DNA from 3 places in the Pedobacter lithocola genome. Region 3 is predicted to be linked to each of the others. Evidence: riboswitches for the same ligand, from Rfam matches in the RefSeq annotation. Region 3 holds a riboswitch; each other region holds the start of a gene.
The links. Region 3 has a riboswitch for S-adenosylmethionine ahead of ACFOWA_RS14480 (SusC/RagA family TonB-linked outer membrane protein). Riboswitches for the same ligand answer to the same signal wherever they lie in the genome.
Positions count from the first base shown of each region.

Region 1 (10,136 bases), on a different contig from region 3:
GCTTTGGTTTTAAAGAATAATTGGGATCGGGTTTATAACTTTCTGGCAGTTTAAATATAGATGCAAGCAACATCAAAATTGCCATAAAACCTAAAAATACAAACACATACTTCCATCCCAGGGCGGAAATTAAATAGCCACCTGCAGTTGGAGCCAACATAGGTGAAACTGCAATAACTAACATTAATGATGCAAAAACTTTCGGACTTTCTTCTACAGAGAATAAATCTCTAACCATTGCTACTGAAGCTACGGCAGTTGCGCAACTACCAATAGCTTGCACAAAACGCAAAACAATTAATTGGTTTACATTAGCTACGGCTAAACATAACAATGATGCAACAATGTAAAGCACTAAACCAAAATATAACGGCTTTTTACGCCCATATTTATCTAAAAGCGGTCCGTAAAGTAATTGCCCTGCCGAAATACCAATAAAGAAACTAGATAGTGAAAGTGCAACCGTTGATTCTGTACTCTTAAGATCTTTAGCAATATCTAGAAAACCAGGCAAATACATGTCAATGGAAAATGGTCCAAGAGCAGCCAAAGAGCCTAAAATAAGTATAAGGTAAAAGTGCTGTTTCTTAGCCATAGGTATTTCTGATTTTTTGAAGCCGCAAAGATTGGTAGATTTATTTTCTAAAACTATTTTAAAGGTCGAGAGATTGTAAAAAGGATGCTATTTTATAATTTTAAAATAAAAACAGGTAAAACTAGTTTGTTTTATATTTAGATTTATGCTCTATGACTTTTAAGACTAAAGAAAGCCGTTTACTACTCATCCTTGGTAGCTTTTTTGTGGCAAATGCAATATTATCAGAATTTATTGGTGTTAAATTATTTAGTGTTGAAGAAACACTAGGCTTTAAAAAATTTGATATTAATTTGTTTGGTGTTCCAAACTTATCGTTTGTGATGTCGGCTGGTGTATTAACCTGGCCTATTATTTTCATCATGACGGATATCATCAATGAATATTTTGGTGTTAAACAAGTTCGGTTTTTATCCATAATGACTTCTATTTTAATTGCTTTCGCTTTTTTAGTTGTTTGGGGTTCTATGCATTTAAGTGCAGCAGATTTTTGGGTACATCAAAAAATAAACGGCGAAGATTTGAATATGAATAATGCTTTTGCCGGTATTTTTGGCCAGGGAATGTGGATAATTGCAGGGTCTATTATTGCATTTATTGTAGGTCAGCTAGCAGATGTTATCATCTTCCATCGCATAAAAAAATTCACCGGAGAAAAATCTTTGTGGTTAAGAGCAACAGGTTCAACTTTAGTATCTCAATTGATTGATAGTTTTGTAGTAATTTTTATCGCATTTTATTTAAATCCTCAATACCATTACAGCTGGCAAATGGTTGCCGCAATTGGTTTGGTAAACTATATTTATAAATTTTTTGTCGCCGTTTTAATGACCCCAATTTTATACGTAGTGCATGCAATTATTGATGGTTATTTAGGTAAAGATTTAGCAAGAAAGTTAATTGAAATGGCAGGAAGGGGATAAGTTGATTTAAGATATAAAACAAAAGGTCGGAATCGCTCCGACCTTTATGCTTAACAACAAAACAAATAAAAAAATTAATCTTATAAAATTAGTTTGCAGCTAATTCTTCTGCATATACGTTTTCTGCAACTTGTTCTTGCTTGTAAATTTGTCGGCCGGTGTAAGCCACAAATACATTAGCATCTAAAAGTAAGTCGCGGTTTTTAATTAAGTTTTCCAATTTAACCGTTCCAATGACATATTTATACTCGCTAGCGGAATAGCGCTCGCTAATGTTATCAAACTCCAATAAACTAATTAAATCATCATCTGTAAAACGTAGATACACTTCGAGCAATATATCTTCGGTATGTTTTACGCCATTTTCTGAATGGTACTTTTTGTATTCATAACGATAATCATATCTTAAGGCTGCAATATCAGATAACACTGCTGCTCCAGTCGGATGACCGCCTGCACCTTTACCAAAAAAGAATTGTTTATCGGCAAATGCCGCTTGAACGGTAACTGCATTATACTCATTTTCAACATTATACAAGAAATCATCTTTTGCCACCAATTTGGGTAAAACATAAGTAACGATATCTTTTTTATTTACCTTTCGGGCAGTTGGAACCAATTTTATTTTAAAATTTTTCTCTCGAGCATATTTAATATCATGGTGAGAAAGGTTTTGAATACCAATATTTAGAATCGCATCGGGATTTACAAATAAACCATAAGCGTGGGCTGTAGCTATTGCCAATTTATATTTTGGGTCATAACCACCTACATCTAAAATAGGGTCTGTTTCTGCGAAACCTAAATCTTGCGCTTCTTTTAAAGCAGCATCATAACTCTGATTTTCGTTAAATACCTTAGATAAAATATAATTTGAAGAGCCATTGAAAATACCACTTAAGGCGTGAAACAATTCATTGTCGTAATATTCTTCTAAATTTCTGATGATTGGAATACTACCACACACTGCACCTTCGTATAATAAAGATGTGCCATGTTTTTGCTGTAAATCTACCAACTCTTTTAAATGCGTAGCAATCATTTTTTTATTGGCTGATACTACATTTTTACCATTTTTTAATGCCGTGGTTACAATTTGATAAGCGGCATCTGCATCATTAATCAATTCTACAATCGTGTTGATTTCAGCGTTATTTAAAATTTCATTTTTATCTGTTGTAAATAAATCTTTATCCAGACTACGCTTCTTCTTAGGATTCTTAATGGCTATTTTAATAATCTCGAGGTTTAGGTTTTGACTTTGGATAATATCCAATAATCCCTGGCCAACAACCCCGAAACCAAACAATCCTATTTTTAAATTTTTACTCATGTTTTATAGTATTGTATTTAGCAGCAAGTATCAAGACCAATTTGTTGAACTCACGCCGCTAAATTTTATTTTAATTTTTTTAAATAAGAACCTTGTATTGGCACTTTTTTACCAAAGAAACACAGATTAACGCTGAATAAATTTTTATACTGAACTTAAAGATTTAATCTTAACTCCTTGTTCTTTAATCTTTATTCCTTATTCTTTGTTTCTTTATCTTTCTCAGGCCGTATGCTGCAACTTAAATATCTTTTTATCTCTACTCTCTTTAATAAAAGTTCCGATGATGTTTGTTAAAGCATTTGTTTCAATCAAAAAACCATCATGACCATATTCAGAATGAATGGCCGCAAACTCAGCGTTCGGAATATGAGCTGCAAGGTATTTCTGTTCCGACACCGGAAACAAAAAATCATTTTCAATTCCAATAACCAAAGTGTTTGCTTTAATAAGTTTCAAAGCCTCGGCAATGCTTTTTCTTCCTCTGCCAACATTATGACTATCCATTGCTTTAGTTAAATAATAGTAACTATAAGCATTAAAGCGATTTATCAATTTTTCGCCTTGATAATTTTGATAAGATGAAGCCCTGAAATTATCTGTTTTATCGTTCACACTTTCTACCTGGGTGCTGCCATAAGCATTGTAGGTTCTATAACTCAGAAGTGCAATACTTCTTGCTGTTTTTAAACCTTTGCTTCCTCCGTCTGGTTGATTGGCAAAGAAAGTTCTATCTGTGGTAATGGCTAAACGCTGACTTTCGTTAAAGGCAATACCCCATGGAGAGTGAACCGCGTTGGTAGCAACCAATATCAAATTCTCAATTTTATTTGCTTCAATTATACTCCATTCTACTGCTTGCTGACCGCCCAAAGAACCACCAATTAATAATTTAATTTTATCAATACCCAAATGATTGGCCAGAAGCTGGTGCGCAGATACAAAATCGCGAATTGTAAATTGTGGAAACGATAAGTAGTATGGCAAACCAGTTACAAGATTTATACTTAGCGGACTTGTGGTGCCATAATTAGAACCTAAAACATTAGCACAAACAATAAAATGCTCGCTGGGATTAAACAATGCATTTTGACCAAACAAACCTTCCCACCATTCAAATACGTCAGCATTAGCGGTTAAAGCATGACAAACCCATATTACATTGTCTTTATTGGCATTTAATTTTCCATACGTTTGATAAGCAATTTGTAGGTTTCGCATTTTTTTTCCGTTCTCTAATTTAAATTGCTTAGGATAATAATATAAATGTTCTAAATTGTTTAATTGGGATGAATTGCTATTGATTTTGCTCTTCTGCATTGTCTAACTTGCTATATGTTCTTAATTTCTTTTCAGGTTTTTTGGTGAATAAGCTTCTAAATTTCTGAGTTCTTCAAGTTTAGATGGAGGCAAAAGCTTGCTCAAAATCTGCTTTTATATCATCAATATGCTCAATACCAACAGAAACCCTTAATGCATTTGGTTTTACTCCAGCTGCTAATTGCTCTACATCACTAAGTTGTTGGTGCGTTGTTGCAGATGGTTGTATGATTAATGTTTTTGCATCTCCAACATTTGCTAGATGAGAAACCAGTTTTAAACTATCTATTACTTGTGTTGCATTTTCTTTAGTTCCGTTTAATTCGAATGATAAAACCCCACCAAAGCCGTTGCTTAAATACTTTTTAGCTAGGTTGTTATATTTACTGCTTGCTAAACCAGGGTAATGTACTTCTTTAACAAGTGGATGATTCTCCAACCAGGTTGCTAATTCTAAAGCGTTATCTACATGCCGCTGAACTCGAAGTGATAAAGTTTCTAAACCTTGAAGTAAAAGAAATGAATTAAAAGGCGAAAGGGCAGGACCTAAATCTCTTAAACCTTCTACACGTGCCCGAATAATGAATTGAATATTACCAAACGGTCCATTAAAACCAAATACGTCATTAAAAACCAAACCGTGGTAACCTTCTGATGGTTCGGTAAATTGAGGGAATTTTCCATTGCCCCAATTGTAATTTCCACCATCTACAATTACACCACCAATACTAGTTCCATGTCCGCCAATCCATTTAGTTGCAGATTCTACAACGATATTAGCGCCATGTTCTAAAGGTTTAAATAAATATCCACCGGCACCAAATGTATTATCAACAATAAATGGAATATCATGCTTTTTTGCAATAGCAGCAATTTTCTCAAAATCCGGAACGCTGAACGCTGGGTTTCCAATCGTTTCTAAATAAATAGCTTTTGTTTTTTCTGTGATTTTTTGCTCAAATTCTTCCGGAACATCTGGATTTGCAAAATCAACATGAATACCCAAACGTTTAAAAGCAACTTTAAATTGATTGTATGTACCGCCATAAATATGTGTCGAGGAAATGATGCTATCTCCAGCTTCTAATATATTATGTAGCGCAATAAATTGTGCAGCCTGACCAGATGCAACGGCCAAAGCTGCTACTCCGCCTTCTAATGCAGCAATTCGTTTTTCAAAAACATCAGTCGTTGGATTCATTAAACGCGTATAGATGTTTCCGAATTCTTTTAATGCAAAAAGATTTGCGCCATGCTCGGCATTTTTAAAGACGTAAGATGTGGTTTGATAGATTGGAACAGCTCTTGAACCAGTTATTGGATCTATTTCCTGACCAGCGTGAAGTTGTAATGTTTCAAATTTATATGATGTTGACATTTTTTTTAATGATTTAATAAGTATTTAATTAATTGAATTAATCTCGATAGATTATAAAATTTTATAATCATGGAACCTGGCGTATCCCGATTTATCAGGACCTTCCAATTTGAAAAGAAACAAAAAAGGAAGATTTTAAATTAGCATATGCAACAGCACATACATACACTAGACTGCATACCATAACAAATTGAAGGCGTACTTTTTCGATTTGAGGTGCCTGTTGTTTCGCTTTGCGATTGTAGATTTAATTTTTTCATCAGTTTTAATTTATAGTACCAAATAACACCATGTTATTTAGTCAGGAATTGGCACCTTCTCTTTCTGAGGGTTGCCAGTGGGTCATAGAGCCAGTCTCTCGTCACTTCTTTATAAATCAATCCGATTAAGATTGACTTTTATTTAGTTATCTACCAAATAATATTTCAAATGTGATAATTTAAATTGAAACAACAAAATAAAATTTTGAATATTTATTAAATATCTGTAAATCAGGTTAGTATTTTTATATCACAAAACATAAGCTAATTGCTAACATAAATTTAACGTCAAAATTTTATGTTTGTATATCTTAATTAATAAACGGTCATGAAAAAAATCAAATGTATTTCACTCTTAGTAATAATTGTATTATCAGGTTCAGCATCCAAAGCTCAATTTAGTGGGTTAAAGGATAAATTGCTTAAAGTTGGAACCGCCCAAGGTGCTAAGGCTTTGGGTGTTGATAAATTTCTTAAGCAACCTGCAGCCATTACCACCTCCTTCGAAGATGTTGATAGAACAGGAGAAAAGATGCCTGATTTCAATGCAAATGCAAAATTTCAGCCGCTATATTTATTACCAAAAAACCCTGATGGTGGTTTTGTATTATGCGAAGGTTTTTACGAAATGACCAATAAAAGTTATTGTTTAAAAGCCGGAACATTTGCTCCTTCAAAAGGAGATGGATATATGTTTGCGCCGGTTTTAGGTGCTAAAGAAGAGGTAGTGGTTTCCGTTTTAAAAAGTGCAGAAAAACACCCTGATGTAGAACAGCACGATATACAAGCATTATTATGGGCAATCATTGCCCGAACAAAGTTTTCTGACTTTAATGGAACCATTAAATTAACAGCAGTTAAGCTTTTAACACCAAAACAGTTAACCCAATTGGAGGGTGGTGCGTTGGGTGTTTTACCATTTGATGTTATGGAAAAAGCAAAAGACCAGCTTCCATCGGGTATAAAGGCGGTTTTTGAGGCTGAGAATAACATTCGCCAGCTTGTAGCTTCAGGCAATTATACTTATGCCGATATGGAAAAGTACGCCATTATTGCCGGAATGGCCACTCCAAGAGCCGATGTACCAAGCGGAATATGGACCAAACATCCTGATGGTTATTATGTACGTTATTTCCCATCAGGTTATGCAATTACTAAAGTTCAGGTTTATGTACCAAAAGAGTTGGTAGCCGATGGCACTAAGTTAATTTACGATGCAGCGGGTGATATTGCTTGTCCGGCAAATACAGGTTCACAACGTTTGGCTCAAACAAATGAGCCGCTAAATGCAAATTATTCTGCTAAGTTGGTAACGGTTTGTAATCCAAAATAGATTTTGAAACTGGTTTAAATATATCAAGCGGTTTGTAATTAGCAGCGCAAGGCTTGTGCAAGAAACTAAATTTGTTCCCGTTTTACGCTTTACTGCGCTAACAGCCGAAATGGCTGTTGCTTCGTGTTCGCTTCAACCGGGGCTATTTTGCAAATGTAGTGTTCCATTTTAAGGGTTTGCGAAATGCGCAAACCGTTGTTGCTAAACCCGATTGCAATGAAAAGCCCCAATTTTTCATTGGGCTTGTAATGTAAAGCGGGACTGAAATATCAAAAGGATTACTGAACGTAAGTTTCCCAAAATTATGCTATTAAAATTGCCACAGAAACACAGAATTCACGGAAATTGAGTTTTCAAAATTACTTTATTATTCCCCAAATGTTAGGGAATGATTATGGGCATAATACGTTTTATAAACTTCCCCAAAAGCACCTCAACTTTGTTAAATAAACCCGATTGCAATGAAAAGCCTCAATTTTCATTGGGCTTGTAATGCAAAGCGGGACTGAAATATCAAAAGGATTACTGAACATTCATTTCCAAAAAATCATGGTGATAAAATTGCCACAGAAACACAGAATTCACGGAAACTGAGTTTTCAAAATTACTTTATTATTCCCCAAAAGCACCTCAACTTTGTTACATAAACCCGATTGCAATGAAAAGCCTTAGTTTTTCATTGGGCTTGTAATGTAAAGCGGGGCTATCGAAACCGATAGCCCCGCTGAAATTGCTTTACAAAGTCTATTTTATTTTGCTCCAGGTGGGCAATTATCTTTTAAAAATTTGGTGTATGTAAGCGATAAATGCTCACTTGTTCCTTCGCCTTCGGATATACCGTGTGTACGATTTGGATAAATCATTAGCTGAAAAACCTTCTTGTTTTTGATTAACTCGTTAATCAGCATTTCGGCGTTTTGGTAATGCACATTGTCATCACCAGTACCATGAATATACAGTAAATTGCCTTTTAGGTTTTTGGCATAAGTAATTGGCGAACCTTTTACGTAAGCCTCTTTGCTTGGAAATGGAGTGCCCATGTAACGCTCTTGATAAATGTTATCGTAGGTTAATTGGTTACCAACTGCTGCAATGGCAATGCCTGTTTTATAGATTTCTGGATATTGAAACATCAAATTTAAGGTTGATGAACCGCCGCCGCTCCAACCCCAAACGGCTACACGATCTTTATCCATAAATGCATTTGTAGCTAACAATTTTTTAGCAGCCATGGCTTGATCGCGGATGTTAATTACACCAATGTTTTTGTAAATACTTTTACGCCAGGTTGCGCCTTTTGGAACAGGAGCACCTCGATTATCCATCGAAATATAGATGTAACCATCTTTAGCCATATCGCCAGCGTATAAAAAGTTACGGCCAGCACCGTAAGTATCTGAGGCGGCTGGTGAAGCCGGTTCGCCATAAACATAAAATACAACGGGATACTTTTTATCAGGATTAAAGTTATCTGGTTTTTTCATCCAGCCATCCATTTCAACGCCATCGTCGGTAGTTACTTTAAAAAATTCTACCTTATTTTTTGGTGCTTCTTGTTTAGATAATTGTGTGGTTAAGCTGCCATCCATAGTAAAAGGATTGCCGGTGGTGAAATTCATCCACTCAGTAATTGGTCTGATTACAGCGCTATTGAATGTATGACGTGCAAACGTTGCGTTTGGAGAAATGTCGTAATTGTGTGTACCTGGTAGGATAGATGGCGTAACCTGTTCTAGTTTGCCTTTTCCATCTAATTTGGTTTTAAATAAATATTTTTGTGTTGCGTTGGTTGGTGATGCAATGAAATAAACATAGTTATTTTTCTCATCAATTAGTTTTACATCAATTACATCGTAATTTCCTTTGGTAACCAAGGTAGTTTTTTTACCATCGCGACTGATTCTGTACAAATGATTCCAGCCATCTTTATCAGAAAGAATGGTAAATTCTTTATTATCGGCTAACCATTTCCATTCATCTTGAGCATCAATCCAGGCTTTTGCACTTTCGGTATAAATTGATTTAGCAGTACCAGTTGCAGCATCGCAAAGGAAAACTTTACTTTCATTTTGCTCGCGACTAAGTTGTTGTAAAATAATTTCATTGGTGTTTGGTACCCATTGCATGCGGGGAATATAATGTTGGATGTTATCACCCGGAATATTTAACCAGTTTGTTTTTGCCGATGCAACATCAACTACACCAACTTTACAAGCTGATGGATTTTCACCAACTTTAGGATACTCTACCGGAATGGTATAAGGATAAATAGAATCGGTGTTATTTATCATTAAAAAATTTTTGATTTTGGTAGCATCAATTTGCCAGTAGGCAATGGTTTTGCTATCCGGGCTCCACCTGAAACCATCACGACAATCGAATTCTTCTTCGTAAACCCAATCAAATGTGCCGTTAATCATTCTATCGGTTCCATCCGTTGTTAAAGCTTTTGAGCCCGTTCCATCAACGTTTTCTACATATAAATTGTGTTTGCTAACGTAAGCTACTTTAGTGCCATCGGGAGATATTTTGGCAAACATTAAAGATGATGCCGGTTTATCTTTACCAATTTGAGTAATTTTATTGGCTATTAAATCGACCAGCCAGTAATCTCCACGGGTATCGTAACGCCAAACTTTTTTACTGTTGGTGTAGATTAGTGCTTTCTTTCCATCATCCGAAAGCTGAAAACTTCTAACTGCTATAGCATTATCTTTTCCGGTAGGAGTTAATAATGCTTTAGAAATAACTGTTTTTTTATCACTTTTTGGAAGGGTGACAGAAATAATTTCGCCGCCAGCAATTTGGTAATAAGAATTCCCATCTTTTGCCCAGTTTATACTTTGAGCTTGTACATCAGATATTGCAAATATGGCTATGCAAATGAGTGATAATGTAAATAGTAAGTTTTTTATCATAAAAAAATAAGGCATAAAAAAGCTTTTTAACTTTTGGGCTAATTTAAATAAAAAGCCGGCAGTTAAAAAGCCTTAT
Region 1 covers NZ_JBHSBW010000007.1:694,476-704,611, forward strand. The annotation lists gene ACFOWA_RS05315 (multidrug effflux MFS transporter) at 1-595, opposite strand, end outside; gene ACFOWA_RS05320 (queuosine precursor transporter) at 748-1,518, shown strand; gene ACFOWA_RS05325 (homoserine dehydrogenase) at 1,607-2,851, opposite strand; gene ACFOWA_RS05330 (homoserine O-acetyltransferase family protein) at 3,074-4,171, opposite strand; gene ACFOWA_RS05335 (O-acetylhomoserine aminocarboxypropyltransferase/cysteine synthase family protein) at 4,251-5,549, opposite strand; SAM riboswitch class I at 5,817-5,927, opposite strand; gene ACFOWA_RS05340 (hypothetical protein) at 6,138-7,142, shown strand; gene ACFOWA_RS05345 (S9 family peptidase) at 7,892-10,075, opposite strand.
Region 1: linked by a shared signal. The riboswitch ahead of ACFOWA_RS05335 (O-acetylhomoserine aminocarboxypropyltransferase/cysteine synthase family protein) and the one ahead of ACFOWA_RS14480 (SusC/RagA family TonB-linked outer membrane protein) in region 3 are both predicted to bind S-adenosylmethionine.

Region 2 (10,136 bases), on a different contig from region 3:
TGCATTTGTGTAATCATAAGCTACACCTGGAAATATAACTTTATCAATAAATCCTTTCGTTAATGCGGGCATTAGTTCCCACCAAATTGGGAATATAAATATTAAATGGTCAGCCTCTTCAATTTTGTTTGCATATTCAATTACTTTTGGGTCGTTAGGTTTTTTATCCCTAAAGCCTTTTAAATCTGCAGCAGTCATTACCGGATTAAAACCATCTTTATCTAAATGAATAAGGTCAACTTCATGATGTCCTTTTGTAAGTCCGTTGGTTACAGCATTTAATATGGCATTGCAAAAACTTCCTTCGTAGGGGTGATTAAAAACGATTACTATTTTCATATTATGATGTTTAAATTTTACACCACAAAATTGGATAGTTGTAAGTTCTTGTACGATAACAATTGTTAAGAAAGCTTAACGGCGATTTCTAATCCGACTTAATGAAACAGAAGTTATGCCTAAAAATGAGGCGATGTAATGTTGAGGAATTCGTTGTATGATTTTAGGGTTTTGTTTTAGTAATTCCCGATATCTTAACTCGGGATTATCTTTTATACGAGATAGAAATAGTTTTTGATAGTAAACCAACCGATGAAAAGTATATTCCTCAACCTGTTGTTTGATGGTTTTAGAAGATTCCATAATGGTATTAAAATTACGTTTGGAAATGGAATAAATTACGCTTGGTTCAATACTTTCGATGGTAAATAAACTGGGTTGATTGGTTTTGAAACTCTCGATAGAAGAAACAAATTCCTGTTCGAAGAAAAATTGAAAAGTAATATCCTTCCCATTATTATTGAAGCAAATTCTTAAACAACCTTTTTTAATATAAAATGCTTGTTTGGCAGTTTCGCCTTCACGCAATAAGATGGTTTTTGCTGCAACCTCCTGGCGTTTAAATAGGTGCTTAAATTCATGCGTTAAGGCAGAGAAAGTTGGTAATTTATCCATTTTAATTTGCTACAATTTATATGGTTAAATTAAATAAATTTCGCAAATCTTTAGCTTTTTACAGATTGTTTAAAGCTTGCTTTATCGCATTATCGTTTTGATTTGCAGCTTTATAGTAGCCAACATCACCAAGATAATAACGACATAATAGTGCTTTTAAGTCATTAAGAATTACAGTTTTCGAGTTGTACAATTGAAATCTATCTATCTGCACATTTCGTCGTTGTAAAAAACCAATGAAATCTTTAAAATCTAAATCATTTAGATTAAATACATTAATATTCTGCTCTATATATGTAGAACTGTATTTATTTGTTAAGATATTAAAAACATAATCTGACAGTACTTTTTTGCTAACCAAACTGCCGTAAAATTTATTATAGCCAGTTGTATCAAGCTTAACAAAAATATCTGGAAGGATACCGCCGCTAGTTTTTGGTTTCTTTATTTGAGATAAATTTACACCGTCATTCTTTTCAATAGAATCTTTAAAAGATGTTAAATCTCCTGTTAATTCACCATCATTCATACGTTCATCAAGCTCATGCTTGTACGCATCGTAACCTTTTTTATACGATTTTTGAATGCTCCTGCCCGATGGTGTGTAATATCTGGCAATGGTTAAATTTAAAGCAGAACCATCATTAAAAGAAAACTGTTCTTGAACCAATCCTTTGCCAAAAGAACGTCGACCAACAATTATGCCTCTACCTAAATCTTGAATAGCACCCGCAACAATTTCACTCGCTGAGGCTGTATTTTCATTTATTAAAACAGCAAGTTTGCCTTGTTGAAAGGTTCCTGTTCCGGTAGAAAAATAATCTGTACGCGGTTCGTGTTTACCTTGTGTGTAAACAATCAATTTATTTTCTGGCAAAAACTGATCGGCTAAACCGGTAGCAGCACTAAAATAACCGCCACCATTATCGCGTAAATCTAAAATTAGTTTCTTCATCCCCTTCGCTTTTAGGTTTGAAGCAGCAGCTGCAAAATCACTATCTGTATTAGCGCCAAATTTACTGATGCGCACATAACCGGTTTCGGTATTAATCATGTAAGCGGCATCAATGCTGCTAATGTTTACCTTACCTCTGGTTACCATAACGCGGTTTGGCAGCGGACTACCACTATGCATCAAAAGTACATTTACACCACTACCGGCTTTGCCTCGAAATCGCCCGCTTAATTTATCTTTAGGCAAGTTTTTTCCGCTAACAATGGTGCTATCAATACTTAAAATTTTATCTCCTAATTTAATTCCCGCTTGGTATGCAGGCCCATCTTTTATTACACCAGTAACCATCATGGTATCATTCAGCATGTAATATTCTATCCCAACGCCTTCAAAATTTCCTTCCAAATCGTTTTGCATATCTTGCGCATTTGATGGGGGAAGATAAACACTATGTGGATCTAGCTGGTGCAGAACGCTATCAATCGGTAAGTTTTGTAAAGAATCTGTATTGATATCATCTACGTAATTACCGTTTATGATGTGAAGGATTTCATCAAGCTTATCAGAATTTTCTGCAAGTCTTGCTGGTTTTTGAACGCCATAACCCTGATCTTTAATAAATTTTATACCCAAATACATACCAACTATTAAAATTACTGAATAGCTTAAAGCGATAAGGATATTGTTTCGGGTATTCTTTTTCATTGGCGTTATGCAAATTTATGAAAATAAGCGGGTTGATTAAATTTTAACTGTGTTTTAAAGTCTTTTGTTTCTAATATTTAACAATAATTAACTGGTAAAAACTTAAATAGATATAATGCACACTTATTTTTTGATTTTTTTGCGCAGTTTTTAAAAAGAATTTACCGAATTTTATCAAAATTAAATTTATGGATAGAGTTACCGAGCACGAATCCAATTACAACCACATCGAAAAAATGTCGGTATTGGAAGTTTTGCAGGGCATTAATAACGAAGATAAAACTGTTGCATTTGCAGTAGAAAAATCTTTGCCTCAAATAGAAAAATTAACCTCGGCAGTTGCCGAAAGAATGAAAAAGGGCGGTCGCCTTTTTTATATTGGCGCAGGTACAAGCGGCAGATTAGGTGTAGTAGATGCATCAGAATGCCCTCCAACTTACGGCGTACCATTCGATTGGGTTGTTGGTATAATTGCCGGTGGCGATACTGCAATAAGAAAAGCCGTAGAATTTGCTGAGGATGATGCGGAGCAAGCCTGGAAAGATTTGCAGGAATTTAACATCAACGAAAACGATTGTTTGGTTGGTTTGGCGGCCTCTGGCACTACGCCATATGTAATTGGTGGTTTAAATACTGCCCGGAAAATCGGAGTGTTAACAGGTTGTATTGTTTGTAATACTGGCGGACCAATTGCTGCCGAATCTGATTTCCCGGTGGAGGTTGTTGTAGGGCCAGAATTTATTACTGGTTCTACCCGAATGAAATCTGGAACTGCGCAAAAACTTGTTTTAAATATGCTCAGTACAACCGTAATGGTTCAGCTTGGGCGAGTTGTTGGTAATAAAATGGTTGACATGCAGCTAACCAATAATAAACTGGTTGATAGAGGCATACAAATGGTTGCCGATGAATTGAATATTGGTTACGAGGAAGCTGCAGAACTTTTGACAACTCACGGAAGTGTACGTAGAGCCGTAGAGGCAAAACAAATTCATTAGAAAAATGATTGATTAAGGGGATTTTGAATGATGCAATCGCTCGAAAACATTCAACATTCAATAAATCATTCATTCAAAATTAAAGTTACATGCACGAAATAGAGCCTTATTACCAGTGGAGAGATGATTATATTTCGGCAGAAGATGAGCGTTCTCCTTTTTACAACACCGAGTATTCAGAAATATATTTTGATAAGCAGATTTATAATTTTTTGTTACATCCTCAATGGGATGAATTTGGCTCGAACACGCTTTATATGAAAGTGCTATATGCCGATTACGACAGAAGTTATGCAATTATAGAATTTATTGGCGAATGGAACGATGCCATAAACAATGATATTATGCTTATGAAGCGTGATATTTTGGAGCTAATGATGGATGAAGGTTTAAATAAGTTTATCTTGATAGGTGAAAATGTATTAAATTTCCATGCATCTGATGATAGTTACTACGAAGAATGGTTTCAAGAAGTTGAAGATGGTTGGATAGTTGGCGTTAATTTTCAAGAACATGTAATTCGGGAGTTTAAAGACAATAGCATTGATTATTACATTAATTTTGGAGGTTCTTTCGATAATATGCCATGGCGAACGTTAAAACCTTTACAGTTCTTTAAAAAGGTGGAAGAGCAGTTAACTAAAAGATTGAATTAATTATATTTATCTGATGCCTACGTTATTCATAATTTTTGGACTACGTTTTTTCTTCTATTCCAATGAACATTTGCCGATTCACGTGCATGTCAGAAATTCAGATGGAGAAGCTAAATTTGAAGTAGAAAATGTTAAACTTGTCAGTAATAAGGGCTGAAAAATAAAGATATAAACCTTGCACAATCTTTGATAGAAGAAAATAAAGAAATTATTATTGCAAAATGGTTTGAGTATCATGGAAAATATGATTAAAGTTTGGTTTCATAATAATCATATCTACATTAAAACTTTAACAGGAGAAAACAAAAGTCATCCATTAAGTTGGTTTCCAAAACTTTTAAATGCAAGTGATGAGGAAAGACAAGATTATCAATTATCTCCTTTTGGCATACACTGGGAAAAACTAGATGAAGATTTAAGTTTTGAAGGCTTTTCATCATTTATCAAATAATATAAAAAAACACAAAAATAAAATGGAACAACAAAATTATCAATATCAGGATAACAGCGTTTTTGTACAAGAAGGCTCTATATCAAAAAAATTCTTTGCAAACGTTTTCTTATGGATGTTTGTAGCATTAAGCTTATCAACTATTGCAGCATATTTATTCGGAACAAATGAGCAATTAATGCAATACTTAATGACGATTAACCCAAATACCGGAAAGGTTGGTATGTCAATTTTTGGCTACATAGCCATGTTTGCACCACTTGGTTTAGTTTTGTTAATGGGTTTTGGCTTAAGCAGATTATCATTACCAGCTTTAATTGGTGTATTTGTGCTTTATTCTGTATTAACAGGAATTAGCCTAAGCTTTATACTTTTAGCCTATACATCTGGCTCAGTTGTAAGTTGTTTTGCTGGTGCGGCAGGCATATTTGGTATAATGGCCTTTATGGGTTACACAACAAATATCGATTTAAGTAAATTCGGACCAATTTTAATGGTTGGCGTTATCGGTTTAGTTATCGCAACTGTAATAAACATGTTCATTCAAAGTGAAGGTTTTAGTTTATTTATGGCATATATCGGTATTGCAATTTTCACTGCATTAACCGCTTATGATGTACAGAAAATTAAACGTATTGGTGAAGGTATTGAAGCAAGTGGCGAGCAAGTTTTAGCAGTCGAATCTAAAAAAATGGCTATTGTTGCGGCGTTATCTTTATACTTAGATTTCTTAAACATTTTCTTATTCTTACTGCGTATTTTTGGAAGCAGAAAGTAATCATTAACAGAACAATATTCTTAAGGCCATGCAGTTTTGCGTGGCCTTTGTAATTTTATTTGGTACCAAAGCGATAAATTTTGGAATTGATAATGCTTTGTTGCATTTTTGTATCGCTTATAAAGAAAGACGGAGGGATTAGACCCAACGATGTCTTAGCAACCTGTGCCAACAAGGTGCTAAATTCTATCCCGATTAATCGGGAAAAGATAAGTTTAGGATTACAATCATTTCCAACTTTTAAATAAGCCATTTTAGAGATTTGAGAAATCAGATTTGAGATTAAAGACATAATAAATGTTTTATAAATTCTCATATCTCATATCTCACATCTCCAATCTCACATCTAAAAACAGAATGAGCATTAGAGAAGAATTAGAAAAACGTGTTTTAGTGATAGATGGTGCGATGGGTACCATGATTCAGCGTTATACTTTAACCGAAGAAGATTTTAGAGGCGAAAGATTTAAAAATCATCCCTGCGATGTGAAAGGCAATAACGATTTGCTAAATATTACACGCCCTGATATTATAAAAGCAATACACTTGGAGTATTTGCAGGCAGGTGCCGATATTATCGAAACCAATACCTTCAGTACGCAAAGAATTTCTATGGCTGATTATCAGATGGAAGATCTTTCTTATGAGATGAGTTTTGAAGGTGCCCGTGTAGCCAAAGAAGCTGTAACCGAATTTATGGCAGCAAATCCTGATAGGAAATGCTTTGTGGCAGGCGCAATTGGTCCTACAAATCGTACGCTATCTATGTCGCCAAAGGTAAATGACCCTGGTTACCGAGCGGTTTATTTTGATGAATTGGAAGCTGCTTATTACGAACAGGTTCGTGGCTTGGTAGATGGTGGCTCGGATGTACTTTTAATTGAAACAATTTTTGATACGCTAAACGCTAAAGTTGCCATTGTTGCCATAAAAAAATACGAAGAAGTGATTGGTCGGAAGTTAGAAATTATGATTTCTGGCACCATAACCGATGCTTCTGGAAGAACACTATCCGGTCAAACTGCTGAAGCTTTCTTAAATTCTGTTATGCATGCAAAGCCATTAAGCATTGGTTTTAACTGTGCTTTGGGTGCTAAAGAAATGCGTCCGCATATCGAAGAATTGGCTGCAAAAGCTGGCTGTTATGTATCGGCATACCCAAATGCGGGTTTGCCAAACGAGTTTGGTGCTTATGATGAACAACCGCATGAAACAGCACACCTGGTAGATGATTTTCTTGAATCAGGTTTTGTGAATATTGTAGGTGGTTGCTGTGGTACCACGCCAGAACACATCAGCTGTATCGCCAAAAATGCTAGAAAAACATCGCCAAGAAAAATCCCAAAAATTGAGCCATTTATGCGCTTGAGCGGGTTAGAACCTGTTACCATTACCCCCGAAAGTATTTTTGTAAACATCGGTGAGCGAACCAATATTACTGGTTCTCCAAAATTTTCTAAACTTATTTTGGGTGGAGATTATGAAGCGGCACTTGCGGTTGCGCTACAACAAGTTGAAGGTGGCGCACAGGTTATCGATGTAAACATGGATGAAGGAATGTTGGATTCTGAAGCTGCAATGACAAAATTTCTGAACCTTATTGCTTCCGAACCTGATATTGCAAAACTGCCAATCATGGTCGATTCATCTAAATGGTCGGTGATAGAAAATGGTTTGAAATGCTTGCAGGGGAAAGGAATTGTAAACTCCATATCACTCAAAGAAGGTGAAGATAAATTTAGAGAGAGCGCTCGTAAAATTATGCAATATGGTGCTGCGGTTGTAGTAATGGCTTTTGATGAGCAGGGGCAAGCCGATAATTACGAACGCAGAAAAGAAATTTGTAAAAGAAGCTACGATATTTTAGTAAACGAAATTGGCTTCCCGGCAGAGGATATAATTTTCGACCCAAACATATTAACCGTTGCAACTGGTTTAGAAGAGCATAATAATTACGCTGTAGATTTTATAAATGCCACAAGGTGGATAAAAGAAAACCTTCCTTATGCGAAAGTGAGTGGCGGTGTTTCAAACATATCATTCTCTTTTAGAGGAAATAATACCGTTCGTGAAGCCATGCACTCAGCATTTTTATACCATGCGATTCAGGCTGGTTTAGATATGGGCATTGTAAACGCTGGTATGTTGGAAGTTTATCAGGAAATCCCACCCGAACTTTTAGAAAGGGTAGAAGATGTTTTGCTTAACCGAAGAGATGATGCAACCGAACGTTTGGTAGAATATGCCGATACGATAAAAAGTAAGGGTAAAGAAATTGTTAGAGATGAGGAATGGAGAAAAGGTTCTGTAGAGGAAAGATTATCTCACTCATTAGTAAAAGGAATTGTAGAGTATTTGGATGATGATGTTGAAGAAGCCCGACAGAAATATGCTCGTCCGATTCAGGTTATCGAAGGTCCGTTGATGGATGGGATGAACATTGTAGGCGATTTATTTGGCGCCGGAAAGATGTTTCTTCCACAGGTTGTAAAATCGGCAAGGGTTATGAAGAAGGCCGTTGCCTACTTGTTGCCTTTCATCGAACAGGAGAAATTAGATAATCCAGACCAAAATCAAAGTTCATCGGCAGGGCGGGTTTTAATGGCAACTGTTAAAGGCGATGTACACGATATCGGAAAAAATATTGTGGGTGTGGTTTTAGCATGTAATAACTTCGAAATAGTTGATATGGGCGTGATGGTTCCTGCTCAGGAAATCATCAAAAAAGCCAAAGAAATTAATGCTGATATTATTGGTTTAAGTGGGTTAATCACCCCTTCGTTGGATGAGATGGTTCATTTTGCCAAAGAAATGGAACGCGAAGGCTTTACCATACCACTAATTATTGGCGGCGCAACAACATCCAGAATTCATGCAGCAGTTAAAGTTGCCCCAAATTATTCAGGACCAGCAATTCATGTTCTGGATGCTTCGCGAAGTGTAACCGTTTGCAGCACCTTGATGAATCCTGAAACTAAAGATGATTATGTTGCAGGCATTAGAGCTGAGTATGATAAAGCCCGTGAAGCACATTTAAACAAACGATCTGATAAACGTTTTAAAACCATAGAAGAAGCAAGAGCGAATAAATTTAAAATAGATTTTCAACAAAACCTACCTGCTCCACTATTTACAGGAACCCGTGTTTTTGATAACTATCCATTGGAAGAATTGGTTCCATATATCGATTGGACACCTTTTTTCCATACTTGGGAACTTCGCGGTAGTTATCCTAAAATATTTGATGATAAAAATGTTGGTGATGAAGCAAAAAAACTTTTTGCTGATGCGCAGACATTGTTAAAGCGCATTTTAGATGAAAAGTTATTAACTGCTCGTGGTGTAATTGGTTTCTGGCCAGCAAATGCTGTTGGAGATGATATTGTGTTAGATGTTTCAGATGTTATTGATGGAAAAGGGAAGATGGAAAATGGAACAGCAAACCCATCATCCGTTTCACATCATCCATCTTACATCACCATTCACACCCTTCGCCAACAGGCAGAAAAAGTAGATGGACAGCCTTATTATGCTTTATCTGATTTTATTGCACCTAAAGAAAGCGGCATACAGGATTATTTTGGTGGCTTTGCAGTTACAACAGGTATTGGTATTGATGATTTGGTAAATGAGTTTGAAGCCAATCATGATGATTACAATAGCATTATGGCTAAAGCTTTAGCCGATAGGTTAGCAGAAGCATTTGCAGAACGCATGCACGAACGTGTACGGAAAGAATTTTGGGGATATGCCAAAAACGAAAATTTAAGCAATCAGGAATTAATTAAGGAAGAATATGCTGGTATTCGTCCGGCACCAGGTTATCCTGCTTGTCCGGAACATACTGAAAAAGGCACTTTGTTTAATTTGCTTGATGCCGAAAATCAAATTGGATTGCGTTTAACCGAAAGTTATGCCATGTATCCAACAGCTGCGGTAAGTGGTTTTTACTTTGCCCATCCTGAATCAAGATATTTTGGTTTAGGAAAAATTACAAAGGACCAGATTGATGATTATGCATCCAGAAAAGGAATGACAATAGAAGAAGCGGAAAGGTGGCTTTCGCCTAATTTGGCGTATTAGTTTGTTGGTGTTTTAGTAATTAGCATGGCTTATCAAAAGTATACAGAACTAGAAGTTTGGAAAAGGGCAAGAGCATTCACTGCTTTAATTTACAAGTTAACAGTTGCTTTCCCAAAGGAAGAAGCATATGGCTTAACATCTCAAATACGTAGATGCGCTGTATCTATTCCTTCTAATATTGCAGAGGGTTCCGGTAGAAGACATGCGAAAGAAACAATTCAGTTTTTAGCGATTTCTAGAGAATCTCTATATGAGCTTGAAACTCAGATTTATGTTTCGTTTGATATTGGATTTATATCTGAATTGCAACTGACTGAATGCATTAATGAAATTGAAACTTTAGGAAAACTAATTAATGGATATATCAGATTCCTTTTAAAAGAATAGATATAAGTTTATTTAAATCGTGGGAACTAATTGGTTTCTTACCAAAAAACAAAATATCTAAACAACAAACCAACCAAATGAAAATCACCGACCATATAAAAAACGCAAAAGGTAAAACCTTATTCTCTTTTGAACTTTTACCACCAATAAAAGGCCAGAGCATTCAATG
Region 2 covers NZ_JBHSBW010000016.1:149,086-159,221, forward strand. The annotation lists gene ACFOWA_RS18680 (NAD(P)H-dependent oxidoreductase) at 1-339, opposite strand, end outside; gene ACFOWA_RS18685 (Crp/Fnr family transcriptional regulator) at 415-954, opposite strand; gene ACFOWA_RS18690 (S41 family peptidase) at 1,013-2,614, opposite strand; gene murQ (N-acetylmuramic acid 6-phosphate etherase) at 2,803-3,612, shown strand; gene ACFOWA_RS18700 (hypothetical protein) at 3,702-4,268, shown strand; gene ACFOWA_RS18705 (DUF4160 domain-containing protein) at 4,282-4,425, shown strand; gene ACFOWA_RS18710 (DUF2442 domain-containing protein) at 4,504-4,719, shown strand; gene ACFOWA_RS18715 (Bax inhibitor-1/YccA family protein) at 4,742-5,497, shown strand; SAM riboswitch class I at 5,612-5,713, shown strand; gene metH (methionine synthase) at 5,855-9,580, shown strand; gene ACFOWA_RS18725 (four helix bundle protein) at 9,605-9,967, shown strand; gene metF (methylenetetrahydrofolate reductase [NAD(P)H]) at 10,045-10,136, shown strand, end outside.
Region 2: linked by a shared signal. The riboswitch ahead of metH (methionine synthase) and the one ahead of ACFOWA_RS14480 (SusC/RagA family TonB-linked outer membrane protein) in region 3 are both predicted to bind S-adenosylmethionine.

Region 3 (10,136 bases):
GTAACAAACTATCATCAACAAAATTAGTGTACATTTAATTCCAGCAAATTTTACACGATAAGAGTGAAAGGATGAAATAGGGTACATTAAATTTGGTTAAGATAACTCTAAAAGTATTAAAACATTACTTCAAGTCCAAACTTTACTGTATTGAATTATTGCCCTTCAGTGGATTGTAACTATTAGGATAGCCGTAGAATTGAAAGGTAGATTGGTAAAAATGTTTTATTTATAACATTTTTTTAGCAAATAACTACCTAAAAAGCATCAAACCACAATTTTGTTGTAAGTAAATCAGCGCCTTGATTAGAAACCGCATCTCTATAACTTTGTGCATTTAAAGATTGTTCAGTGCCTGGATATATAAATCGGACCGGAATCTGACCATTTAATACTGTGTTTACAGAAACCGTTAACTTAGGATAATCCAATCTTCGTTGTTCTGTCCATGCTTCTAAACCCTGACCAAAAAGGCTAATCCATTTTTGCTCACCAATTGATTTTTTATAATTTGTTGCATCATACTGAACCGCTGACTGGGAAAGATAATTAGTTACCAGCGCATCTGAAATGCCGTATTGTTTTAAAGAAGCCGTTATCGCTTGCCTATACAAAAGCGAGGCATCTTCAGTAGTCAATCCCCGGGCAGCCGCCTCTGCCCTATTAAACAATAGTTCGGCATAACTGTAAATCACAGCCGGCGATTGTGGAGCAAGAAAGTAAACGCCAGGTTTGGATGTTTTTGCAAAACCCAGGTTGCTGGCTTCCGAATTGGTTAATCCGTTAGGTACACCTACATATTCTTCTGGTGTGGTGGTTTGGGTTTTACTTGCAAAAATTGGCAAGCGTGGATCATTGAGCGTAAACAATTTGTCTACAATCGTTTTGCTAATCCGGTAATCATCACGGGTATCAAACTGTGCGCTTACCGGATTTTGTTGAGGTGATATCTGATATATCAGTTGCGCTATATCTGTATTATCGCTGAAATAGGCATCACCATCAGCTTTGATTTCATCTAAAACCTGTTTAGCTTTTGCTGGCTCCTTATCAGCAATCCTTAAGGCAATCCTTAATCGTAAGGCATTAGCAAATTTTTTCCATCTGTTAATATTCCCATTGTAGATGATATCGCCTGCAATACTCTTCCCTGCAGGATCCAGCGCAATTTTCGCAGCCTTTAAATCGTCCAGCAGACCAAAATATACATCTCTTTGTTTATCGTATTTCGGGGTAATAAATTCATTTAGTTTGCCGGCCTGGGTATATGGAATATCTCCATAAGCGTCTGTAAGCAGCAGGAATGACCAAGATCGCAAAGTTAGCGCAACTCCTCTGTAATTAGAATTTGAAGTGCTGTTACCAATCTCTATAATTTTATTAAACCCGTTAATACTTTGTGAATACAAGGTAGACCAAAGTGAGGTAAAACTACTGTTGGAGTAAATAAATCTATCTTCTTCGGTGTATTGAATTTTAGCCCATTGTTGGGCAAATAACAAACTGGAGTTCATGTTGTTGGTAGTACCCCAGTAGGCATCTGTCGTATTCTTTATTGCAGCTGTTAGCAAATAATCGGGCTGAGCATTTTCAGTTGCGTTCGGGTTGATGTTTACCTCATCAAGCTCTTTACTGCAAGAACCAGACAAAACGGCAAATAAAATCAGTATATAAATAAAATTATTTTTCATGTGTGATTAAAATTTAATGTTCAGGTTAATGCCAAAAGTTCGGGTTGTAGGATTTGAAAGGCTTTCCAGTCCTTGTCCGTTGCCTGTATTAAAAGCCACTTCAGGATCTATATCTTCTACGTTGCGGTGTAGTATGGCTAGGTTTCTTCCGACCAATGCAACAGAAACGCCTTGAAGTTTTAATTGACGAACCCAAGTGGAAGGCAAATTATAGCTCAGCTTTACCTCGCGTAATTTTACGTAAGAGGCATCAAAAATATTAGCCTCATCAATGGTGCGAAAAGATTTGTAATAGGTTTGTGCTGAGAGTATTTTATCATTTCGTTTTCCATCTGCTGTAACACCATCAAATATTATCCCATCATCATAAACTGTTAAACCTTGCGGGGCGGCAGTTCCAGTAGGAAGCCTTACCGCACCATTGGCTTTTAAATTTCCTGGATAATAATAAGATATGCCACCAAATTCTGCTGCTCTTCCTGGTAAGGTTGACGCCAAAACGCCTGTATATGTTCCTGTTGAATAGGTGCCATTGTAAATGGAGCCACCGAAGCTCGCATCAATTAAAACACCCAGGCTTACCCCTTTGTAGCTAAATGTGTTTGATATCCCTCCAATCCAATCAGGCGTATATTTGCCCAACACCCGTTTGGTAGGGTCAGTTTGGGGAGCACCAGTGGCATTAACCACAATATTGCCACTGTTATCCCTTAAAAATGCATTTCCGAAAAGGGTTCCGTAAGGTTGCCCAACTGCTGCGATAACCTGCGCAGAATTGGTAGCCACTACATAGTTTTGCAGTAAACCTGCTTTATCCAACTCTATAACTTTACTTCTATTAGCCGCATAGTTTACATCAATATCCCAGGTAAATTGCTTCTTAATTGGCGTTAAACCCAATTGAATTTCTATCCCTTTATTGTTAATTTTACCAGCATTAAGCAATTTAGAACGGAAACCCGTGCTTTGGCTTACATCAACACTTAAAATCTGATCGTAACTATTGGTATTGTAAACACTCAGATCAAACCGAAGGCGTTTATTGAACAAAACCCCTTCTGCTCCCAATTCGGAGGAAGTTGTTGTTTCGGGCTTTAAATCAGCATTTAAATCTGTTGTAGATGCAGTAAGTTGAGGATTGCTGCCAAATGGTGCGCTAAAGGAATAAGTATTGATTAACCGATAAGGGTCGGCATCTTTACCAACTTTAGACCAACCACCGCGGATTTTTGCATAATCTAAAACTTCACTTTTGATATCAAAAGCTTCAGTAAGCACAATACTACCGTTAAACGAAGGGTAAAAATATGATCTATTCTGTGCTGGCAACGTTGAAGACCAGTCGTTACGGGCCGTAACATTTACAAACAGATAGTTTTTATATCCTATTTGAGCAGACGCATATCCGCTGTAAGATTTTAATTTACTGTAACTATTGGATGATGTAAGTGGATCTCTTGAATTGTTCAATGTGTACAACTTCGCCACGGCCAACCTTGGGGCACTCTGGTCATTTTGCTCTATATACCTCGAACGAATATTGCTTCCTAATAACGCTTCCAGACTAAAATCACCGTTTAATTGTTTGGTGTAACTTAGCGTTGCATCGGTATTATTTTCGTTTACGGTAAATGCACTTTCGGTATAGGATCCGAATGGGGTGCCGTTAGTTCCATATGCAACTTTTATTTTACGGCGGTCGTTATAATAATCTGTTCCCGAACGAAAATTGAAGTTCAGTCCATCAATAATTTTATAATTTAAGCCGATGCTTCCAATAAGCCTGTTCCTATTTTGCGAAACGGTATTTTCATAAGCTACCCAATACGGATTACTGTAATAACTATTGTTCCAATTAAAAGTGTTGCCATTTTCATCAAGATAATTTTTGAGCTGATTGATGTCAACTTGTCTACCGAACCAGGTGAATTGTAGCATCGTACTAGTTGACCTCGATCCGCCTGTACCGGGCAGATTATCCGAACCAAGCTTGCTATAATTTGCATTTGCCGTAAGCGTTAATTTAGGAGTAACCCTTAAAGTTGTGTTTAAGGCAAATGAATTTTTGTCCTGCCCAGAATTTGGTACCACACCAACCTGTTTTAAGTTATTATAAGATAGCCTGTAATCAAACTTTTCACCTGCGTTTTCTATCGCAACGCCATTAGAAAGGGAGTAACCTGTTTGGAAAAAATCGCGAACATTATCTGGATTAGCTACAAAAGGTACAGCAACGCCTTTAGAAAAAAACTGCGGAATCAGCCGTCCATCCATCCTTGGACCCCAGCTTTCATCTACGCCATCGTTTATACCTGCGCCCTTTCCATCCACATAACTAAACTTTCCTTCAGAGCCTTGACCGAAAACATCCTGATATTTCGGAAGCGTTAATAATCCTTCTATTACCGCATTGGAGTTGAAAGATACGCCGAGGCCTTTTTGGCTTTTACCAGATTTGGTTTTGATAATAATTACCCCGGCGGCTGCCCTGGAACCATACAAAGCCGCAGCATTTGGTCCTTTAAGAACACTTATCGATTCAATATCGTTAGCATTGATATCAGAAATTGTATTTGCATAATCTCTTGCACCTGCAGAATTAAGTTGGGAGTTATCTACCGGAATACCATCGACAACAAAAAGCGGTTGGTTATTACCAGAAATTGAGGTTTCGCCACGGATAACCACCCTTGATGAACCCATATCACCCTGACTATTGGTAACTCGAACACCAGCAACTTTACCAGCAAGCGCATTTACCAGATTGGTTTCTCTGGCTTCAGTTAAATTCTCTCCTTTTAATTCCTGAACGGCGTAACCTAGAGATTTCTTTTGTCGCGAAATGCCAAGCGCTGTAACCACAACTTCGTTTAAGGCATTATTTTGTTCGGTTAAAACAACCTCTACAATTTTATTGCTTTCCGATACCTCAACCTCTTTAGATGAGAATCCGATATAGGAGAAGATCAAAATGCCTTTACCCGCAACAGTGATGTTAAAACTACCTGCATTATTAGTGGTTACAGCTTGTTTTGTACCCTCTAATAATACAGAAACACCCGGTAGGGTTTCTCCTGTTGAACTTTTCACCGTACCCGTAATGGAAACGCTTTGAGCATCAACAATTGCGGGGAGCAAAAGCAAAATTAAAATAATGAGTCGCTTAAAAATTTTGTACATAGAAATAAAAAATAATTAGTTAAAAAATTTGTAAAAATTTGGGCAAAACAATCCCACAACGCATTTTTTGGCGCATTTTACATTTAAAATTGAAGACTAGTTTTTAAAAATTCATAGCATCAATTGATGCTTGTGATGGATTTATCCATATTAAATGAATTTATTAATGGATGTCTGATTTACAGCAATAGATAGAATTTGGCTCGTTAGATTTTTTCATATTATTTATTTTTAAAAGTTAAATATTCTATAAAATTGGATTGTACTAAACAAAAAAAGCACACCTGTAAATCAGGAGTGCTCTCATATATTATTTTAATAATTTCGCATTCAACTGACTTAACTACCCGAAATAATTTGGGATGGAATTAGCACCATATCTTTTACAGACTGGTTGCTAAGGTTTCGCAGGGCCATTCCCTCCACCTTTCTTGATAAGTATTTCAAAACAACTGGCGCAAAGATAATATTTAAATTCAATAGTCTATTAATTCTATAGATTTTATTGAATTTATTTTTTTAAGGATGAAATGATAACTACCTTTGACATTCCCAAGAATACACCCATGAAAATTATTTCTATATCCTTACTAATTTTTGCATCACTTTTTAAACTTCAAGCCATTGCGCAAGAAGCCAACTCAAAATCTAATGGTCCAAACTCCACAATAAATGCTACAAGCAAATTTTCTGCTATTGGAAATTGGCGAAGCGTATTTTTAATTAAACCTGGTACGGAAGTTCCCTTCAATTTTGAGGTAAAACAAAAAGACGATAAACCATTTCTATCATTTATTAATGCGGAAGAACATTTTGATGGTGGCTGGGTGATTCAAAAAGATGATTCACTTTTGATTAAGCTTGACCAATTTGATAATGAACTTGCTTTTAAAATTCAAAATGATTCACTAGTTGGAGTCCTTAGAAAACAAGATAAAACTGGCAAACCAATATCTCTAACAGCAAATAGAAAAGATAATTACAGGTTTAAAGAAAGTGGCAAAACTCCTGCTGCAGATTTCTCTGGAAAATATGACATCACCTTTAAATCCAAAGATGGAAAGGATGAAAAAGCGGTTGGACTATTTAAGCAAACAGGCAATAAATTAACCGGAACATTTTTACGTATAACTGGCGACTCCAGGTATTTGGAAGGTACTGTAGATGGTCGAAATTTTTACCTATCGAGCTTTATTGGTTCTTATCCCTCCTATTATAAAGGTTCATTTGCAGATGATGGATCCCTATCTGGAGCAATAATAAGTGCCAGAGGAGATACAAATTTTGACGGCAATAAAAATAAAAATGCTGCACTACCTGATGCAACAAAACTTACCTTTTTAAAAGATGGATACCAGACATTATCGTTTTCACTTCCAGATGTTAATGGAAAAAAGATTTCGTTAACTGATGAGAAATACAAAAACAAAGTGGTGATATTAACCATTAGTGGTACCTGGTGCCCAAACTGTGTTGATGAGGCTTCTTTTATTGCACCCTGGTATGAAAAAAATCGCGACCGTGGCATTGAAGTGATTGGCATACATTATGAAAGGCAGCTTGATTCGGCCTATGTTAGAAAGGCACTTACAAGATTTCGGGAAAAGTTCAATATCAAGTATGACCAGGTTATTGCTGGTACACCAGACAAAACACAGGTTGCCGAATCGCTTCCAGGACTCCAGAATTTTATCTCCTTCCCTACCATGATAATTATTAATAAAAAAGGAGAGGTAGCACAAATCCATACCGGTTATAGCGGACCAGCAACCGGAAAATATTACACGGACTTTGTTGAATCATTTAATGAAGAAATTGACAAACTGATTCAAAATAACTCTAAATAATTCAAGCAGTAAGCAAGTCAGATAAAACCTCTTTGTGTGCAAAACCATATAATTTATAGGATTAATGATGAATTGCAATACAAAATGCTTTTGGAATATGGTAGATGTTCTTTGAAAAAATAATTAATATTAATAGATAGCGATGAGAGCAATAAAAAGTGCATTAAAGAAATAAGAAACAGAAATTATTGTGTGATGTTGCTGATTGATGTATTGGTAATCTCTGCCAAATTCTTGAGTACAGATCAAAAGGGTGAGTATTAATGGTACGCAAATGATAAGAAGGTAGTTGTTAATCAGATAGGATATCATCTCAAAAAATATTCGTAACCGCCCTGGCTTATGATCTGCAATGCTGTAAAGTTGAAACTCATTTGACTTAGATTTATTTTCGGAGACTACCATCCAAATCGCATTTGCCTTCTGAAGTTTTTCTAAATCAATAAAGCAATTTGATAGCGCTAGCGTTTTATAGGAGCGGGTAAAAACTTCGTGTTTATTTGTAGATACCGTAAGTTTAAAACTAAATTTACCATAGGTACCACTGCCTTTTTTATTGATTTGAACTCCAGTTTTTTTGAAAGAAATGATTTTTAAATCAGCAAGTTTGATGGTCATTAAAACTGAGAAAAAAATCCAGGTTACTGCTGTAAGTATTGGAAATCTATAAGTTAATAACGGGCTCATATATATGTTTCTTTTTATTTCCATAGATTTTATAGGCTTAGAATCTCGATGGTTAATCTTACGATTACAAATAAATAAAATTCTTTAGGAATAAAAATTGCAAATGTTGTGAACTTCAATACAATAAATAAACATACAAATAGAATGGCAAAAATTATGATTGTTCTCGTGGAAGAACGGTAGGCGAATAAGTCCCAACGAAGTTTTCCGATTTTTGGCTTATGACTGGCTATTCCAAAAGCAATCATATCATTATTGTTATTGATACTCGTCGAAAGTTTTTCAACTGTGTAGAAGTAAACATTATCTCCTACGTTTGGTATAAATTGCATCCACCACCTCACATTTGGTTTAAAAAAAGAAGTTGTTTGGATAATATTATTGTCTGAACATTTAACTTTCATACTGAGTTCACAATTATGATACCCTGTATTTTTTTTCACAAACATGACCCTGCCATATATCAATTGAGCACTGGAATTTTTGTTATCAGTGAAGAATAAGTAAAAATCTATTATTACCCAAAGAAACATACCTAGAATAATTATTATCTTGAATATCATCATATATAAGTTTCAATAAGATTGATTATTAGGGCATTATATTATTTCAACTTTTGAGTTATATTTCTTTAGGTATTCAATTTTGCTCATATACTAACCTTAATTCCACCTATGATGAAGTACGGACTGAAAAATTATTTAACTGCTAAATTTTTGCTATTGGATTTGTCCTAATGCTTGCGCCACTATTGAAATATATTCTTTAATCTTAACTTTTTTCAAATTCTCTGTTTTTTCTGCTCCACCCATACCAATTAAGGGCGTGTATCCATAACATTCCTCTTTTGAAAGTTCGCCCAGTTTTTCTCGAGCTTTTAAATAGTTTTTATAAGGTGTTTTTTTATCTAAGAAGCCACTATCGGTCATTTTTAGATCAAAAAAAACATTAGCTTTTGTTCCTACAACCTCTTGTTTAGTAAAATTTATATCAACATAAATTATACTGTCATCTTCCCACAGGTACAAAGAACCAAAAGCATCTCTGGCGAAACAAACTGAAGGCGATGTTAAAGGCAAATAAATTTCATTTACTAAAGTAGCATACTCAACCGGATTAACAACCCATAAAAAACCATTCATATAGCTTCCTTCCCCTTGCTCAAGCAACTCATATAGTTCTGGAGTTAACGTACTTTTAACTTGTGCCAAATCATTAGAAGGGATTTCTTGCTTATTTTCTAAATTTCCGTAAGTCTCTATAAATTTTGTAAACATAAATATTTATACCTGTATGAATGGGGTTAACCAACTTGGGGTAGACGCTTCATCTCGGGGAAATTCCTGATTGTCTATTACATATTCTTCTTTATCTGGTTCCATTTCAAAGTTGGGTTTGTTGTCGTAGTCATAGTTGATTTCGAAATCTCCGTCTTCATTAATAACCATTTCAACGTTATACCATGCTCCTTTATTCGGAGCTAATTTGTACATGGCTTCCCTTAGTTTTATGAAAAGATAATCTACTGTTTTTTCTTCCGGCGCATTCTCATAATTGGGATCAAATGATTTTTCCTTAACATCATTTATATAATAGGTTGCCGTTAGCTCCACATAAGTAGATAAGATGGATGTTTGAACGATAACTTTATTCCAATTATCAACGGGTACGTTATCAAATACGGTTTGCGCAATTTCTTCTACTAGATTATTAATTGTTTCCATAGCTGTTTTTATCAATATTCACCATCTAAGAAAGTAGATTTATTCCATCCATCTAACCAATAATCGGCAACGATAGAAAAACGTTCATCGTTAGTCTTCTGTTTAAGCTGTTGTAAGCCATTTGCAACATCTTTTAACAACCAACCTTTACTATTAAGTGTAAGCCAAGCCTCTTTTAATTTGTTATTACTTAAGTAAGTATCAAATAAATTCTTCTTGTTTTCATTTTCTTTTAACCAAGGAGATAAATCTTCTATTTTACTCAGTTGTTCAGTTGGGGCTATTTCTAACTGAGATGCATTTTGCAGATATATACTTCTATTCAATATGTAAATTGATGAAGGAAAATCACCATTATATCCTTCAAGTTCTTTAACATATTTAAACGGTCTATTGTCTTTAAAATACACCAAATGCTTAAATTCTTGTGGTTCATCTCCAAAGTCTAATGTGAACTGATCAATTTCCTCATATTTTTCGAGTCCTACCTTTTTGCAAAAGTCAATAATCTCTTCAGTTAAGCCATCCTTAGTAATTATCATTCTTAATACAATAAGAGTAATAAACTGTTCAGCATTTCTTGCTATTTCAGATATGTAGCCATGTTCTAGAAAATATTCTACAAAAGTTAATTTTCGATCGCAAAAAAAATGATTGATGATGCCTTTGTAGGAAGCCCCATGACCTAGGAAAAGAGGAATCAAACAGGGAGGGTGTGGATACCAGTAGTCAGTTACAGGATTAAGATCATCGATATAGTTAGGTAATAAAATTTCTTTTTTCATCAATTTTATTATCCTGTTATCTAAGTTTAGTTTTTCAGCAATTTTATATATATCAGCCATTGTCGATAAAATTAATTATATCAGGCATGTAGCAGGTATTTTCACCGATAACCGACTAGTAACAGTACCCAACCAAAAATAATTTTTTTCTACTGTTTCAACTCAAAAACTTTCGATAAATTACCTTTCCATACCTATTTTGGTCCACTCATCAATAACCGG
Region 3 covers NZ_JBHSBW010000013.1:126,271-136,406, forward strand. The annotation lists gene ACFOWA_RS14470 (7TM diverse intracellular signaling domain-containing protein) at 1-15, opposite strand, end outside; gene ACFOWA_RS14475 (SusD/RagB family nutrient-binding outer membrane lipoprotein) at 258-1,691, opposite strand; gene ACFOWA_RS14480 (SusC/RagA family TonB-linked outer membrane protein) at 1,698-4,871, opposite strand; SAM riboswitch class I at 5,208-5,312, opposite strand; gene ACFOWA_RS14485 (peroxiredoxin family protein) at 5,438-6,718, shown strand; gene ACFOWA_RS14490 (hypothetical protein) at 6,848-7,405, opposite strand; gene ACFOWA_RS14495 (hypothetical protein) at 7,435-7,809, opposite strand; gene ACFOWA_RS14500 (T6SS immunity protein Tdi1 domain-containing protein) at 8,125-8,682, opposite strand; gene ACFOWA_RS14505 (immunity protein YezG family protein) at 8,689-9,129, opposite strand; gene ACFOWA_RS14510 (hypothetical protein) at 9,141-9,974, opposite strand; gene ACFOWA_RS14515 (hypothetical protein) at 10,095-10,136, opposite strand, start outside.